One region of the Lysinibacillus sp. LK3 genome, then DNA from elsewhere that is predicted to be linked to it. Evidence: riboswitches for the same ligand, from Rfam matches in the RefSeq annotation. Region 1 holds a riboswitch; each other region holds the start of a gene.
What was found. Region 1 has a riboswitch for S-adenosylmethionine ahead of VK91_RS15390 (cyclase family protein). Riboswitches for the same ligand answer to the same signal wherever they lie in the genome.

Region 1 (4,840 bases):
TCCTTTGCGTGCACTAAAATTTTATTTCTTTTGTTCTATTTATACGTAAGATTTTATCGTTCAATGTATTTAAGATATTATCTTTTATTTTAACAATTTTGTGTTCTTTGGTATACTCCTTTAGAATTATTAAATAAAAATATTCAAGGAATTTTTAGTTAAATATTATTATAAATACGCTTGTAATAGTTTTTATCGGTGGTGCAAAAGGAAGTTATATAGTTTGCTTAAAGTTTGTCAAAATACTTTCACATGTTTCATGGGAGAAAAATTATAAATGGTTCTAAATGACTATAAAGGAGGTGCTCAAAATGAAGTATAATATCGTGTTTTTTGATGTAGACGGCACATTGATTAATTACGAGGATGGCTGTGTGGAAGAAAGTACAAAACAAGCTATTCAGCTATTGCAAGAAAAAGGAATCCATCTTGTAGCGGCTACTGGAAGACCCTTATCTATGTGCTATGAGTTAAAAGCGCTGGGGATTGAAACCTTTATTACTGCAAATGGGGCCTATGTGAAACATAAGGATCTTGTCATACATAAAACTCCGATTGCCAAAGAAATTGTCCGCAATGTACAGGCATTTGCACAGGAACAGCAGCATAGCCTAACATTTTTTACAGAGCAGCTATCCATGAATAGCATACAAAGTCCAGTAGCTTTAAGAGCGATGCAAGAAACTTTATCTTTACGGGATTTTCCACTTATAAATGAAAAAATTGTAGATGAAGAGGTTTTTCTCATGTGTCTATATGCGGATGAGCTGGCTGAAAAAAGATATACTAGCCAGTTTTCGAATATATTTTTACAGCGTTGGCATCCTTATATTGTGAATGTATTACAGCAGGATGTTTCGAAGTCTATAGCTATTAAAGCGGTGCTTGATCATTTCAATATTGACCCTAAGAATGCGATTGCCTTTGGGGATGGGGATAATGATGTTGACATGTTGGAATATGTAGGAGTAGGAATTGCCATGGGAAATGGTAGTAAAGCTCTAAAAAGTGTTGCGAATTTTGTTACAAAGACATCTACAGATGGCGGTATCAATTTTGCTTTACGTCAGCTTCAAGTCATTTAGAGCGCTGAGGCTACACTATATATAGCAGGTAGATTTTAATAAATTTTAGGTGGGATGATTTATGGCACATCACGTGCAGTCTCTAATTGAACATTACGGATACTTTGGAATTATCGTGATTCTAATTGGAGGTATTGTAGGGGTGCCACTTCCTGATGAGGTGTTTCTAACTTATGTAGGCTATAGTGTTTACCGAGAAAGTCTTGAACATATTCCTGCTTTAGTCAGTGCAATGATTGGTGCGGTTGGAGGCATTACCTTAAGCTATTATATTGGTTATCGTTTTGGCTTACCGTTATTGCAGAAATATGGCCCTAAAATTCATATTACAGAGCAAAAAATTGACTTTACGAAAAAGATGTTTACAAAAATAGGACCTACCCTATTATTAATTGGCTATTTTATCCCCGGGGTACGCCATTTGACAGCATATATTGCGGCTATTAATAATTATCCTTATAGAAAGTTTGCGCTTTTTGCCTATACAGGGGCATTTATCTGGACGTTCACATTTATATCATTAGGAAAGATGCTTGGAGAGAAATGGCGATTTGTTGGATACTATCTGACTCATTATAGTATCTATCTTATCCTTTTATTTATTGTAGGGATGCTCATTGCTTACTTTTTATTCAAAAAAAGAAATGGACAAACATAAAAGTCGGTATACGCTATACCGACTTTTATGTTATGGCAAAATAGCAAATGAGCGCACAGGGAAGCCAGATGCTTTTTCTGGCTTAGGTACGATATTGAAGATGATAGCGCCTTTCGCAGGTAGCTTGTCCAAATTCGTCATTAGCTCAATTTGATAGGTGTCTTGGTCAAGCACAAAATATTCGCCATCTAGCTTGCCATTTTTACGAAAATCAGCAGCAGAGTCCGTATCGAAAGTTTCATGACCAATTGCGCTTACCTTGCGTTCTTTTAGTAAAAACTGTAAAGCTTCTAAACCCCAGCCAGGGATATGGTTATGTCCATCTGCATCCTTATTACTGAAAGCCTCTTTATCTGGCCAGCGCTTACTCCAATCTGTGCGTAATGCTACAAATGTTCCTGCTTCAATTTCTCCATGCTTGTCCTCAAAATCAAGAATATCTTCAACACTTAATGAAAAATCATGGTTGCTCGCAGCCTCTTGTGATTTATCAATAACAACAAGGGGAAGAACAAGCTCTTTTAGTTCTAATTCTTCTAAGTAGCGAGTATCTCGCACAAAATGAATGGGTGGGTCGATATGTGTGCCATATTGACCAGGGAACGTGAATTGTTGAGCGAAGAAACCGTCCTTATGAGAAAATAACGTTTCAAATTTAGCGTCCTCAAACATAAAAAAATGTGGTGAATTAGGGCCGAATGTATGTGTTAAGTCAACCCACTGTTTCGATTTTAATAATTGCAATGCTTGTAAAAGTTCATTAGACATTGATTTCCCTGCTTTCTGTAAAAATAGTTGTAAATAAAAAGGAGTCCCCTAATAGAAGAGGACTCCTGCTGCAACAACGGTAGTTCTTCTTCTCATCTTCAAGGCTGATCATTTTGCCAATTGGAATTAGCACCATACTGTTAGCTGGTTGCTGAGACTTCATCGGGCCAATCCCTCCGTCTCTCTTGATAAGAAAAGTAATATAAGAATTTTCAGAAATAACAATACAAACACTTTAGCATAGTTTTTTATAGTTTACAAGTTCACTAGGAATTTTCACCAATTCAAATTTAAGGTGACTCCACAACAATCATTATCAATAAGACGTATTCTAAAACTGTCTGGTGTATAGTTTGTTTCAAATTTCATCGTAATGCCTGTTGATGTGATTAATTTTTCAACCTCTGTTTTATTTGAAAGTTGAGCAGCATTCATTAAATCATGTGCGAATTGTTGGGAGCTATCTATTTTATCCGTAAGTAATTGGGCTTGCTGCATCATCGCCTTTATCCGTGATGCTGAAGCTTTTAATTTGTGTGTATCGACAGGTGGAAAAGGATTATTGGTCGGCATTGCTAGATGTTGCGAAAAGGGTCTAATGGCAAAATGATTAGCGATAGGCGATGTTGGATAATGATAGGGATGCACAAAATACGGATAAGGATTGTAATACAAGGTCATTCCTCCTATCCTATAACTGATATCCTATCTTATGTAGCAAAACGGCTTTCGGTGTTATTAGCAGTGCAATGTTTGTCCTAATCATTGAAAAAGGAAGCTAAAGTAAGCTTCCTTTTAGCCAAGTACATTCAAGACATCATCAATTTTTTTACTATGTGATAAAATGCCATAATTCATCCATGTTAAAAAGTCTACTTCATAGACACAGTTGCTTTTAACGGCAGCTAGGTTTTTCCAAGTAGGAGTTTTTAAAATAGCACGTTCCTCATTTTCATAAATGGAATGTTGTTTATCAAAGGTAATAAATAAATGATCAGCATCTAATTGCAACAATTGAGCAAATGTCAGTTGTGCTTTACGTTGATTGTGCGGAATACTCCATACTAGTGAATGTGGCATTAAACCTAAGTCACGATATAAAATGGGGCCCGTATAGCCACATTCAGGACCCGCGTATAGAGTAATGCCAATGGCTGAAATACGGAGAAATGCTACACTTTGCCCATAAACAGATTTGCTAAGAATTCCTTTTGCTTGTTGTACTTTATCTTCATATTGTAGGATTACGTCTTGCATCAAGGAGGTTTTTCCTGTTAGATCTGCAATTTTAAATAAAGTAGATTGCCAATTCTCTCCAGGGTGTGAAAGATGGCAGACGGGGGCTACTTCATCTAAGTGCTGAAAGGATTCCCAACGCTCTACACCAGAATCTAACATAATTAAAGTTGGCTTATAGTAAAAGAGTCGATCCATTTCTCTATTTTGTACATCGATATCTGGCACTTTCTGTAGACCTAAATAGTCTTGTTTCCCCCATTTTGAATGACTGAATTGAGCAATTGGCGTAATCCCAAGCGCAACAAAGAAATCTTCTAAGAATGGTGCAAATACACGTATATGGCTGCTTTGATTTCTTCGATATTGTCCTGGAGAGATGCCAATATGTTCTTTAAAACGACGATTGAAATAATACTCATTATTAAATCCGACAGACTGGCTAATTTCAAATACTCGATCATTTGTTGTCATTAATAATTGCTTAGCTTTTTCAATACGAAGTTTAGTTAAATAGTGAAGAGGAATTTGTCCCGTAATATCTTTAAAAATGCGCGTATAATTCCATCTTGGTACGTCAGCTAGCTGTGCTAGCTGCTCAACCGTCCACTCTTTTTCAAAATGTTTATGTAAATGGTTAATGGACTGCTCAACAGATTGTCGATCATTTTTTTGCATCTGCTTGGGTATGGTTTGATGTAAGAGTAATAACATCAGCTCTTGAAAGTGTACATGCTGTTCAAAAATCGTGTGATCATCCTCCGCTAACCGGTTCTGATAGATTACTTCTAGCAGTCTATGACATTGTGAAAAGGGGAGAAGATGTCGTTCGCTGATACTTGTAAAATGACTATATGAATTTTGACTATTGCTGAGATTGACAATGTTGAATTGTAATTGATAAAAACAAAGGTGCTTACTTTGAATATGGATACTAACCGTGTTATTTGGCGGAATCAATATGCACTTTTCTTCACTAAAATGAATGGTGTCATGATCTATGGCTAGCTTTCCGCTACCATTCATTAAGATAAAAAGTGTATAGAAATCACTACTAATCAATAACTTTTTTGATGATTGAATTGAATAAGAG
Region 2 (4,840 bases), on a different contig from region 1:
GCGTTGTACCCATCGGTTCTATTGTTCCTGAAATCATGACAGGTAGCTCTTTTCCCGTTGATGCAAAAGCGCGCTTTACGCCAAGTGTGCCTGCTTTGACATTGAGCATATCCTGACTTGTTTCTAATAACAAAACGTCGGCTCCTGCCTCAATTAATGCTTTTGCCTGTACATAAAAATTTTCCTCTAGCTCTTCAAATGTAATACCACCTGTTACTGATAACGTTTTTGTTGTTGGCCCCATAGCCCCTGCAACAAAACGTGGCCAATCTGATGTGGAATAACGATCCACTGCTTGGCGAGCAATTTCCACTGCACGCTTATTAATTACTTCTGCTTTTGTGCCAAGATCATATTCATTTAACACAAGAGGCGTCCCACCAAATGTATTTGTACAAATAATATCTGCGCCTGCCTCTAAGTATTTATGGTGAATTTTTTCAATAACATCTGGTCTAGTAAGCACAAGATTTTCATTACAGCCATCAAGTTCCTCGCCACCAAAATCCTCTGCTGATAAATTTTCATTTTGTAGCATTGTTCCCATTGCGCCATCAAGAATTAAAATACGTTTCTCTAGTTGCTCTTCAATCGAGTGCTTAGCCATGTATACTTACTCCTTTTTTCTGTTCATCCAATTGCTCTATATATTTCATCAACTCTAGTGTCACGTCGTAACGTAAAAATGGTGTAATAAGGTAAATCCCATTGAAATATTGCGTAGCCACTTCTACTAATTCTTTGGCAATAGCAATCCCTTCCAAGGTTGCCTTTTCTTTATCTTCTCCACATGCTTTCATTCTTGTTAAGGCATCTTCAGATAATTTGATACCTGGCACTTCATGATGTAAAAATTCAGCACTTTTATAACTCGTAACAGGCATAATACCGATGTAAATTGGAGCTTGTAAATGCTTTGTTGCCTCATAAATCTCTACAATTTTCTCTTTCGTATATACTGGTTGAGAAATGAAGTAGTCTGCCCCATGCTCAATTTTCTTCTCCAAGCGTGTCACAGCACGATCTAACACACGGACGTTTGGATTAAATGCAGCAGCAACTGAAAAATTTGCTTTTTTACGAAGTGGCTTACCTGAGAAAGAGACCCCTTCATTTAATTGCTTAATTAATTGGATTAGCTCCATGGAAGATACATCATAAACACTTGTCGCACCTGGGAAATCTCCTACTTTTGTTGGATCACCCGTAACGGCCAACACATCATGAATACCTAAAGCATTTAACCCCATTAAATGAGATTGTAGACCAATTAAATTACGGTCTCGACATGTAATATGAGTTAGTGGGCGTACACCATGTGAGCTCTTCAACAATGCGCCCATTGCAATATTGCTAATACGTGGAGAGGCCAATGAATTGTCTGCCATCATAACTACATCTGCACCTGCATCATATAATTGCTTTGCTCCTTCAAGGAACCCATCAATCTCTAAATGTCTAGGCGTATCCAACTCTACTATGACAGAGCGTTCACGTTTAACCTTTTCATGAAGAGGCTCATACTTTGTTGGCTCCGCTTCCCGAACAATCTCAATCTTTTTAGGCTTCGCATGCTTCTCCTGAACCGGTGATAACTCTTCTAAATACTTCTTTGCTGCTGCAATATGTTTGGGTGTTGTACCACAGCAGCCCCCTATTAAACGTACACCTTGATCACGCAATTCAACAGCCGCTCGACCAAAATAATCAGCTTCTGATTCATAAACGACACGCCCATCCTCTAAGTCCAGAAGTGATGCATTTGGATAGGCCGACATAAATGCCTTATTAGGAAGTTCTACACCTTCAAATGCCTGAATTGTATGGTGTGGACCTAGTCGACAATTGACACCAACAATATCAGCACCTAGGGCTTCAAGCTCATGGAGAGCATTATTTAAAGACATCCCATTTTGTAGAACACCGGGCTCATGCATAGAAACTTGTGCAATAATCGGCAATTTTGTTTTTTCTCGTAGCATCTTTAAGGTTGCTGTTAATTCTTCAAAATCATAATAAGTTTCAAGTAAAAGGCCATCTGGATTCCCTGCAAGTAAGACGCTTGCTTGTTCTTCAATAGTTGCTAATATTTCATCCAAGGTTGCATCACTTTTACGAATTCCCCGAATACCACCAATTGTTCCTAAAACAAATTGACCGCCATCAGCCGCTGCTCGTTTTGCGATGGTGATAGCAGCTTCATTAAATTGTTGGACACGTGATTCTAATCCATAGCGAGCTAATTTAATGGCATTTGCACCGTACGTATTCGTTTGAATGATGTCAGCACCAGCTGCAATATATTCTCTATGAATCTTTTCAATTAACTCGGGTCTCTGAACATTCATTTCCTCATGGCAATACTCCAATCCATAGCCATATAGCACTGTGCCTATTGCACCGTCTGCCGTCAATACATGCGTTTTTAACCTTTCAAGCAATCCCATAAAATTAGCCTCTCTTCCTATGTCTCTATATAATAAAAAGCCTTCTTTCATAAAAAAAGAAGGCTTTAACGATTCATCATTGTTGTTCCTTCTCATCTTCGACTCAACGGTCTTCTGGATTTAGCACCTGACAATAAAGTTGGTTGCTGAAGCTTCAATGGGCCAGTCCCTCTGCTTCTCTTGATAAGAATTAAGTATGAATTTTTTAAATAATTAAAAGAATCATATCGTTTACTGACGAATGAGTCAAGACTATTTCACATAACAAAGTTTTTTTCCACTTAAAACCTTAGAAATTGGCAAGTTCCTTTGCAAGCTCTTCACCAATTTTTTTCCCGTTTTGAATGCAAGCACCAATACCTACGCCAAAATACGAGCACCCTGCAATCGATAAATTAGGATATTTCTCATGTAATTCTTGTAGTAATCCTTGTAATGCTTCACGATGCGCTAGATCATATTTAGGCATTTGATCAATCCATTTTGTTACATTCACAACGGTTGGCTGCTCCTCTATTCCTAGGCTCTTTCTCACATCTTCTAAAGCAACTGCTGCTAATTCTTCATCCGTCATGGCGCGTAGTTGCTCATAGGCTGGATTGATGCTCTTATAAAAGAGTCGCACAAGTAATTTATTTTCTTTCGATGTATGCTTCCATTTACGACTAGTCCAAGTTGCTGCATTACAAGTTACGTCTGAATTATGGGAAACAATATAGCCCGTTCCATCTGCTGGCAATTTAGCGTCTGGCACATCAAAACCCAAATAGATAGTAATCGCTGACGCTGTCGTAAATTGGTCAAAATAGCGGTTTAAAGATTCATCCTGTAGCAGATTTTGTACAGTATCGTTCGGTAATGCTAAAACGACATAATCTGACTCAATAATTTCACCATTAGCTAAGGAAATTGTGTAGTTCTTATCTTGTTTTTGAACATTTAGTGTAGTAACACCCTTGATAATTTCTACATCGGATAAGGTTTGTTCAAGTCGATCAATTAAAGAAGATAAACCATTTTTAAAGGATATAAATTTTTTGTTCGCTGCTTTAACAAATTGCTCACGATTCGCATCAAAGCCTTTAATAATACTTCCAAAATCATTCTTATAATCAATTAAATACGGTAAAGTAGAGCCAATAGAAAGCTGATGTAAATCTCCAGAATAAACACCTGCAAGCACTGGTGCAATTTGGTTTTTCACCAGTTCCTCTCCTAAATAGTAAGTTAAAAATTCACCGATAGAACTTTCCTTTGTGAAGCCATTGTTTGGCAATGTTAAATCCTTCAACGCTTCTTTTTTTCCCTGCTCGGAAATAAGTGTACTTTCCTCTAAGGATGCTACACTCATCGGTATTCCGAAAGTTGAATCTGCCGGAATAGCATGTAACTCATTATTCGTATAAATATAAGAAATACCTGTTTCGTTGTAAACTAATTCCGCCTCAAAATCAAGCTCCTGCACGAGTTCCATAACGCCTTGATGACGGGCTACAATAGAATCAGCACCCGTTTCCATGATGAAACCTTGTTCATGTGCTGAATATAATTTGCCTCCTAAATATGTATTTTTTTCTATAAGCACTAGACGAACATCTAAATTATGTTCCTTCACTTGACGTTGCAAATAATGCATTGTACATAGTCCTGTAATACCGCCGCCTAAAACAACAACTGTTTTCATCATAACCGCCCCTATTATTCATTCTTTCTACAGTATAATCCTTTTTCATTGAAAATTACGTTAAACCCTTTACAAATTTAGCAAAAATAGAGCTATTTCATCAGTGAAATAGCTCTTACTTTCTGAATCTCTATAAAATTGATCCTCTATAGCGATAACTTCACAACAAACATTTAAATAGGTACTATAGTGTTTATTACGTCTAAAAATATGAAAAATAGAATGTAAATGTTAGTAGTCTATCCTTTTAAATTTTGCGCAAAGCTCGCTAATTTTTCAGCTGAATTTGTTACCTCAGTAAATGAAGTGCCTAATTCACTTAATATGCCTACAATTGCTTGTATTTTTGTTGCCATACACTCATTTTGATCTTTTGCTTCTGTCATGGCTCCCAATATACTCGTAAATTGGCCTTCAGTTTGTAACATATTTTCTTCACCTGCTGCAACTTCATCTTGAATGTTGGTCAAAGAATACTCTAATTTCTCTGTTCGTTCACCTGTCTTTTTCAATAACAAAGCCACCGCTGTAACAGATTCTTTTGTCTGAATTGATAATTTACGTACTTCATCGGCCACTACGCTAAAGCCCTTTCCCGCTTCCCCAGCACGTGCTGCTTCAATTGCAGCATTTAAAGCCAATAGATTCGTTTGATTCGCAATATTGGTCACAACACTCATAATTGTTTCCATTTCCTTAGACATACCTG
Region 3 (4,840 bases), on a different contig from region 1:
GATAATTTTAATGCGCTAGCTGTTCCTAGCTCTGTAGTTGGATTATCCATTGACGGAGCGAGTCCTAGTAAAACAGTTACTAGTGCAATGATCATGGCCGAGCTCACAGGATATGAAACGGCCTCTGTAACCCAAAGGATGACTGCAAAAGCTAAAATGGCTAAAGCTCGTTGCCCAGCTATAGGTAAATCACCATTGTTAGGTAAAAAGGTAATAATGATTAGTAACGCGAATGCCAAGCCAATCCATAGTGGCTTTAAATTAAGTTTTGTAGCTGCTTGCTTTGGTGAAGACATATTTTCTCATCCTTTCTACGATAAAAATGACGATTATTATCCATAACATCGGCCTGTATAATGTTTTATTGAGATAAGAATATGTCTATTTTATTGTAGAAAAAAATCTATGTGAAAATGGTGTTTTTTACAGCAATATGAGTAGATAAAGAGAAAAAAAACGGTCACAAAAAATACAAAAATATCCATTAAATATTATTTCTTTTTCTTAAAGGCAGAAGTTACTTTAGGCTCTGTTCCATTGACTAATCGTTTAATATTTTCGAGGTGCAGGATGATGGCTATGCCAAAAAGAAGAAGAGCTATAATGGTTGGGCCAATGCCAGGAATCCATAAATAAGTTGCTGTACAAAACACGAGATAAAATTCTAGAACACCTACAATTAAATAATTTGTTGCAAAGGATAAAATAACAAATAAAATAAGTGCAAATAAACCAATCTTCCAATCAACAGCAAGTAAAATACCAATGATGGAGGCCGTTCCTTTCCCGCCGTTGAAGCCCATGTAGAAGGGGAAATTATGACCTAAAATAACCCCAGCAGCCATAATATAAGTAAGCAGCCAAATTTGTTCTTCTGTTAAATGAATAGCGTCCGCTAGATAAAAATGTGCACCTATAATAGCGACAACGCCTTTGCCTATATCGATGAGGGCTACTAAAACGCCATACTTCCAGCCAAGGGAAAGAGTGGCATTAGAGGCACCAGCATTACCGTGGCCAGCCTTTTTTAAATCAACCCCCGATAAAAATTGAGCCACTTTAGAGCCGTGAATACAGCCTATTATATAGCCAATCATAAGAAAAATGATCACGGCCTTTACCATAAAAATACTCCTCTCAAAATTTTTTCTAAAATAGTGTATGCGTTCATATTACGTATAAGAGCAGACAGAAGTTTCGGAAAAAATAAAATTTACATGTTGACAGAAAAAAACTCTATGTTTATACTGTGTAACAACGATGGAAATTGAATCTCATACTCTTATCAAGAGCGGCGGAGGGATAGGCCCTATGATGCCCGGCAACCAGTAAGCAATGAGCTTACTAAGGTGCTAATTCCTACAGATTCTTACTTGGATCTGGCAGATAAGGGGAGGAAAACTTGCAACCGCAACCCTCTTCTTAGCTGAAGAGGGTTTTTGTTTTCTACAGAAAATCCTCCTCATCTCCGGTACCATCGTAAAAAAATAACCATTTGGAGGTACACAATGACAAATTTTAAACCAGAAACATTGCTGTTGCATGGTGGTCAAGAGCCAGACCCAGTGACGGGATCTCGCACAGTTCCAGTCTATCGCTCAACTGCTTTCGTATTTAAAGACACTGCTCATGCGCAACGTCTTTTTGCCTTAGAGGAAGCAGGGAACATTTACACACGAATTACCAATCCAACAGTTGATGTGTTTGAAAAACGTGTGGCTTTATTGGAAGGTGGAACAGCAGCAGTAGCACTTTCATCTGGTGCAGCAGCTATCGCATTTTCCATTTTAAATCTAGCTGGAGCTGGTGATGAGATAGTAGCAGCTAGTTCTTTATATGGTGGTACGTATAATTTATTCGCTAACACATTACCAAACTATGGTATTAAAACAATTTTTGTAGATGAAACAAACCCAGAGAATTTCAAAGCAGCGATTACTGATAAAACAAAAGCTGTTTTTGCAGAGGTTTATGGTAATCCAAGTTTAAAGGTTTTAGATATTGAGGCAGTAGCTAAAATTGCACATGATAATGGGCTACCATTAATTATTGACAGCACGTTCGCTTCTCCTTACGGTTCTACACCTATTGAATACGGCGCAGATGTTGTAGTTCATTCAGCAACTAAATGGATAGGAGGTCATGGTACAACTTTAGGGGGCGTTGTTGTAGACGCTGGTAAGTTTGATTGGACTAGCGGTCGATTCCCTGGTTTTACTGAACCAGATGCCTCTTACCATGGTCTACGTTATGGAATTGATACAGCTTCTGCTGCCTTTGCTACAAAGCTACGTGTACAATTATTACGTGATTTTGGTCCAACATTAAGTGCTGATGCTGCTTTTAATTTATTGCAAGGGTTAGAAACGCTTCATCTGCGTATCCCTAAACACAACGAAAATGCATTGGCAGTGGCTGAGTATTTACAAAACCACCCATTTGTGGAGTATGTAAATTATAATGGCCTAGAAGATTTTCCGACACATGAGTTAGCAAAAAAATATTTAAGAAATGGCTTCGGTTCAGTGCTTACATTTGGCATAAAGGGTGGACGAGAAGCTGGGCGAAAGCTTATTGATAGCGTGAAATTATTTTCACATGTAGCAAATGTAGGTGATGCAAAGTCATTAATTATTCATCCAGCTTCCACTACTCATCAGCAACTATCAGCAGACGAATTAGTTCAAGCTGGTGTAACCGAGTCGCTCATTCGCTTATCCATCGGTTTAGAGGCAGTAGAGGATATTATTGCTGATTTAGATCAAGCCATTACACAGGCTACAACAACTGAACAAACAGTAGAAGCTTAAAGTTTAAAGAAAATGGTAAGATGTTGTGACGTTAACGTATTTTCTCATTCGATTAGCCTCATTTGGTAATGCGTTAAACGTTGCTACATCAATCTATTACTGCATCCGTTAATTATCAGAACCTTATAAAAAATAATACCAAGTAATTTTATATGTATTATTGACTTTGTTAAATCCATGTTATATACTAGGAAATAAGTTAACAGTACGAAAATTTTTTTTAAAAGGTAAATGTTTCATAAGTGCTCCCCCACTTTTGAATATATAGAAGAGTAGTTGCCTAGCCAGTGACTACTCTTCCCAAAAACTGATGATAAAGGAGTGTTTAAAATGGGTAACATCTATAGTGCGCAAAACATTGTATCCTATCTAATATATGAGCTAAATGAAGGGCATGTATTTGTCAACAATAAATCCATTCAACACCTTCTTACATCAGTCGAAAGAAAATGGCAGGAAGTATTTGGTCATACAGCATTTCAAGAACATGTTTTTACTGAAAAGGACTTTACTGTAAAGGAAGTATTTGAGGCATATGAACAGTACGGTGTGAGCCATATCTCACTTCCTGCGACAGAGTTTTACTTGAAGTATGGTACATTTCAATTAGTGGAACGTACGTATGCAATACCAAATTTTACAGAAGAAGAGATTAGTCTTGTTCAACAAGCTTTAGCACAATATCGTTATCAATTGCTTTCAAAAGCAAGTTAAAACCCCCTCATATTTTTAAGCTCATTCTCTGCTGCTACAGGGAATGAGTTTTTTCTTTAAAGGGATTGTTATGAGTGTCTGAGCATACATATATATAATAGAAGAAAGACATTCATATATTGAAATGTAAATAGTCAATATTTGTTCAAATCTTATAGATTGATTAATAAAACGTATAATAAAGGGAATGAAACCGATTTCTTTTGCACATCTAGAGAAAACAAATGTCCTTCCTAGAAAGATTTTTCTTGTGCAAAGCGTGTATTTGCGATACAATTTTCTTTAAGTTAAATTTTGAATTATTTGAATTTGTATGTGTCCTAACACATATAGAAATAGCGAAACTCATACAAAGAGAGTTGTTGGCTAAAGACTGCGGTGGGTGTCAAATTGTCATGACACAACCCCATGGAAAATTAGCTTTAATGAAACTGCGGAATGTAAGTTGGAGGGAATAACAAGAATGGCAACTATAAAGGCAGCGATTTTAGGATTTGGAACGGTAGGTCAGGGGATTTACCATATTTTAAATGAAAAACGAGAAGAGCTAAAAAATAAATTAGGTATTGAATTAGAGGTAGCGAAGATTTTAGTGACAGATGCTAGTCGTGAACGTGTACCAGGTACAGCACATTTAATGACAACAAGTATGGATGAAGTCTTAGCAGAGCCAGGTATGCAGGTAGTGTTTGAAGCAATTGTGAACGAAGAACCTGCATACAGTTATTTAAAGCGAGCGGTGGAACATAAATGTCATGTTATTACTGCCAATAAAGTGATGTTTGCCAAACGAGGTTTGGAGTTGCAGGATCTTGCAAAAGCTAATGGCGTTTTTGTAGGCTATGAGGCTACTACCGCTGGTGGCGTACCTGTGATAAAAACAATGAAAAATATCTTACTTGTAAATGATGTAAGTCGTATACAAGGTGTCTTAAATGGTACATGTAATTATATTTTAACAAAAATGCGTGCACAGGGCTGGTCGTTCGAAACAGCTTTAAAAGAGGCACAAGGCTTAGGTTATGCCGAAGCAGATCCATATAATGATATATCTGGGCAGGATGCATTTAAAAAATTAATGATATTAAGTGCCTTAGCTTTTGGTGAGCAGCCTGACTGGTCAGATGTAGAGGTAATTGGGATCGATAGTATCTCTGCTGAACAGGTTCATGAAGCATGTGAAAAGGGTCTTCGTTACCGCCATGTTGCTGAGGTGGAAAAACTAGCTAACGGTAAGATTATTGCAAAAGTAGGTCCTCAACTAGTTGATAAAGAGCATCCACTTTATCCAGTCGATGATGTGTTCAATGCGGTGG

Region 2: linked by a shared signal. The riboswitch ahead of VK91_RS18750 (bifunctional homocysteine S-methyltransferase/methylenetetrahydrofolate reductase) and the one ahead of VK91_RS15390 (cyclase family protein) in region 1 are both predicted to bind S-adenosylmethionine.
Region 3: linked by a shared signal. The riboswitch ahead of VK91_RS12830 (O-acetylhomoserine aminocarboxypropyltransferase/cysteine synthase family protein) and the one ahead of VK91_RS15390 (cyclase family protein) in region 1 are both predicted to bind S-adenosylmethionine.

What each region holds. Positions count from the first base shown of each region.
Region 1 is NZ_LDUJ01000021.1:80,696-85,535, forward strand. Features, by position in the region: gene VK91_RS15380 (Cof-type HAD-IIB family hydrolase) at 312-1,085, shown strand; gene VK91_RS15385 (DedA family protein) at 1,147-1,743, shown strand; gene VK91_RS15390 (cyclase family protein) at 1,774-2,511, opposite strand; SAM riboswitch class I at 2,601-2,706, opposite strand; gene VK91_RS15395 (hypothetical protein) at 2,788-3,186, opposite strand; gene VK91_RS15400 (helix-turn-helix domain-containing protein) at 3,307-4,840, opposite strand, start outside.
Region 2 is NZ_LDUJ01000026.1:57,422-62,261, reverse strand. Features, by position in the region: gene metH (methionine synthase) at 1-607, opposite strand, end outside; gene VK91_RS18750 (bifunctional homocysteine S-methyltransferase/methylenetetrahydrofolate reductase) at 600-2,447, opposite strand; SAM riboswitch class I at 2,537-2,637, opposite strand; gene VK91_RS18745 (protoporphyrinogen oxidase) at 2,737-4,131, opposite strand; gene VK91_RS18740 (globin-coupled sensor protein) at 4,371-4,840, opposite strand, start outside.
Region 3 is NZ_LDUJ01000017.1:62,410-67,249, forward strand. Features, by position in the region: gene VK91_RS12820 (DASS family sodium-coupled anion symporter) at 1-296, opposite strand, end outside; gene VK91_RS12825 (glycerol-3-phosphate acyltransferase) at 492-1,124, opposite strand; SAM riboswitch class I at 1,280-1,393, shown strand; gene VK91_RS12830 (O-acetylhomoserine aminocarboxypropyltransferase/cysteine synthase family protein) at 1,509-2,810, shown strand; gene VK91_RS12835 (hypothetical protein) at 3,141-3,524, shown strand; gene VK91_RS12840 (homoserine dehydrogenase) at 3,988-4,840, shown strand, end outside.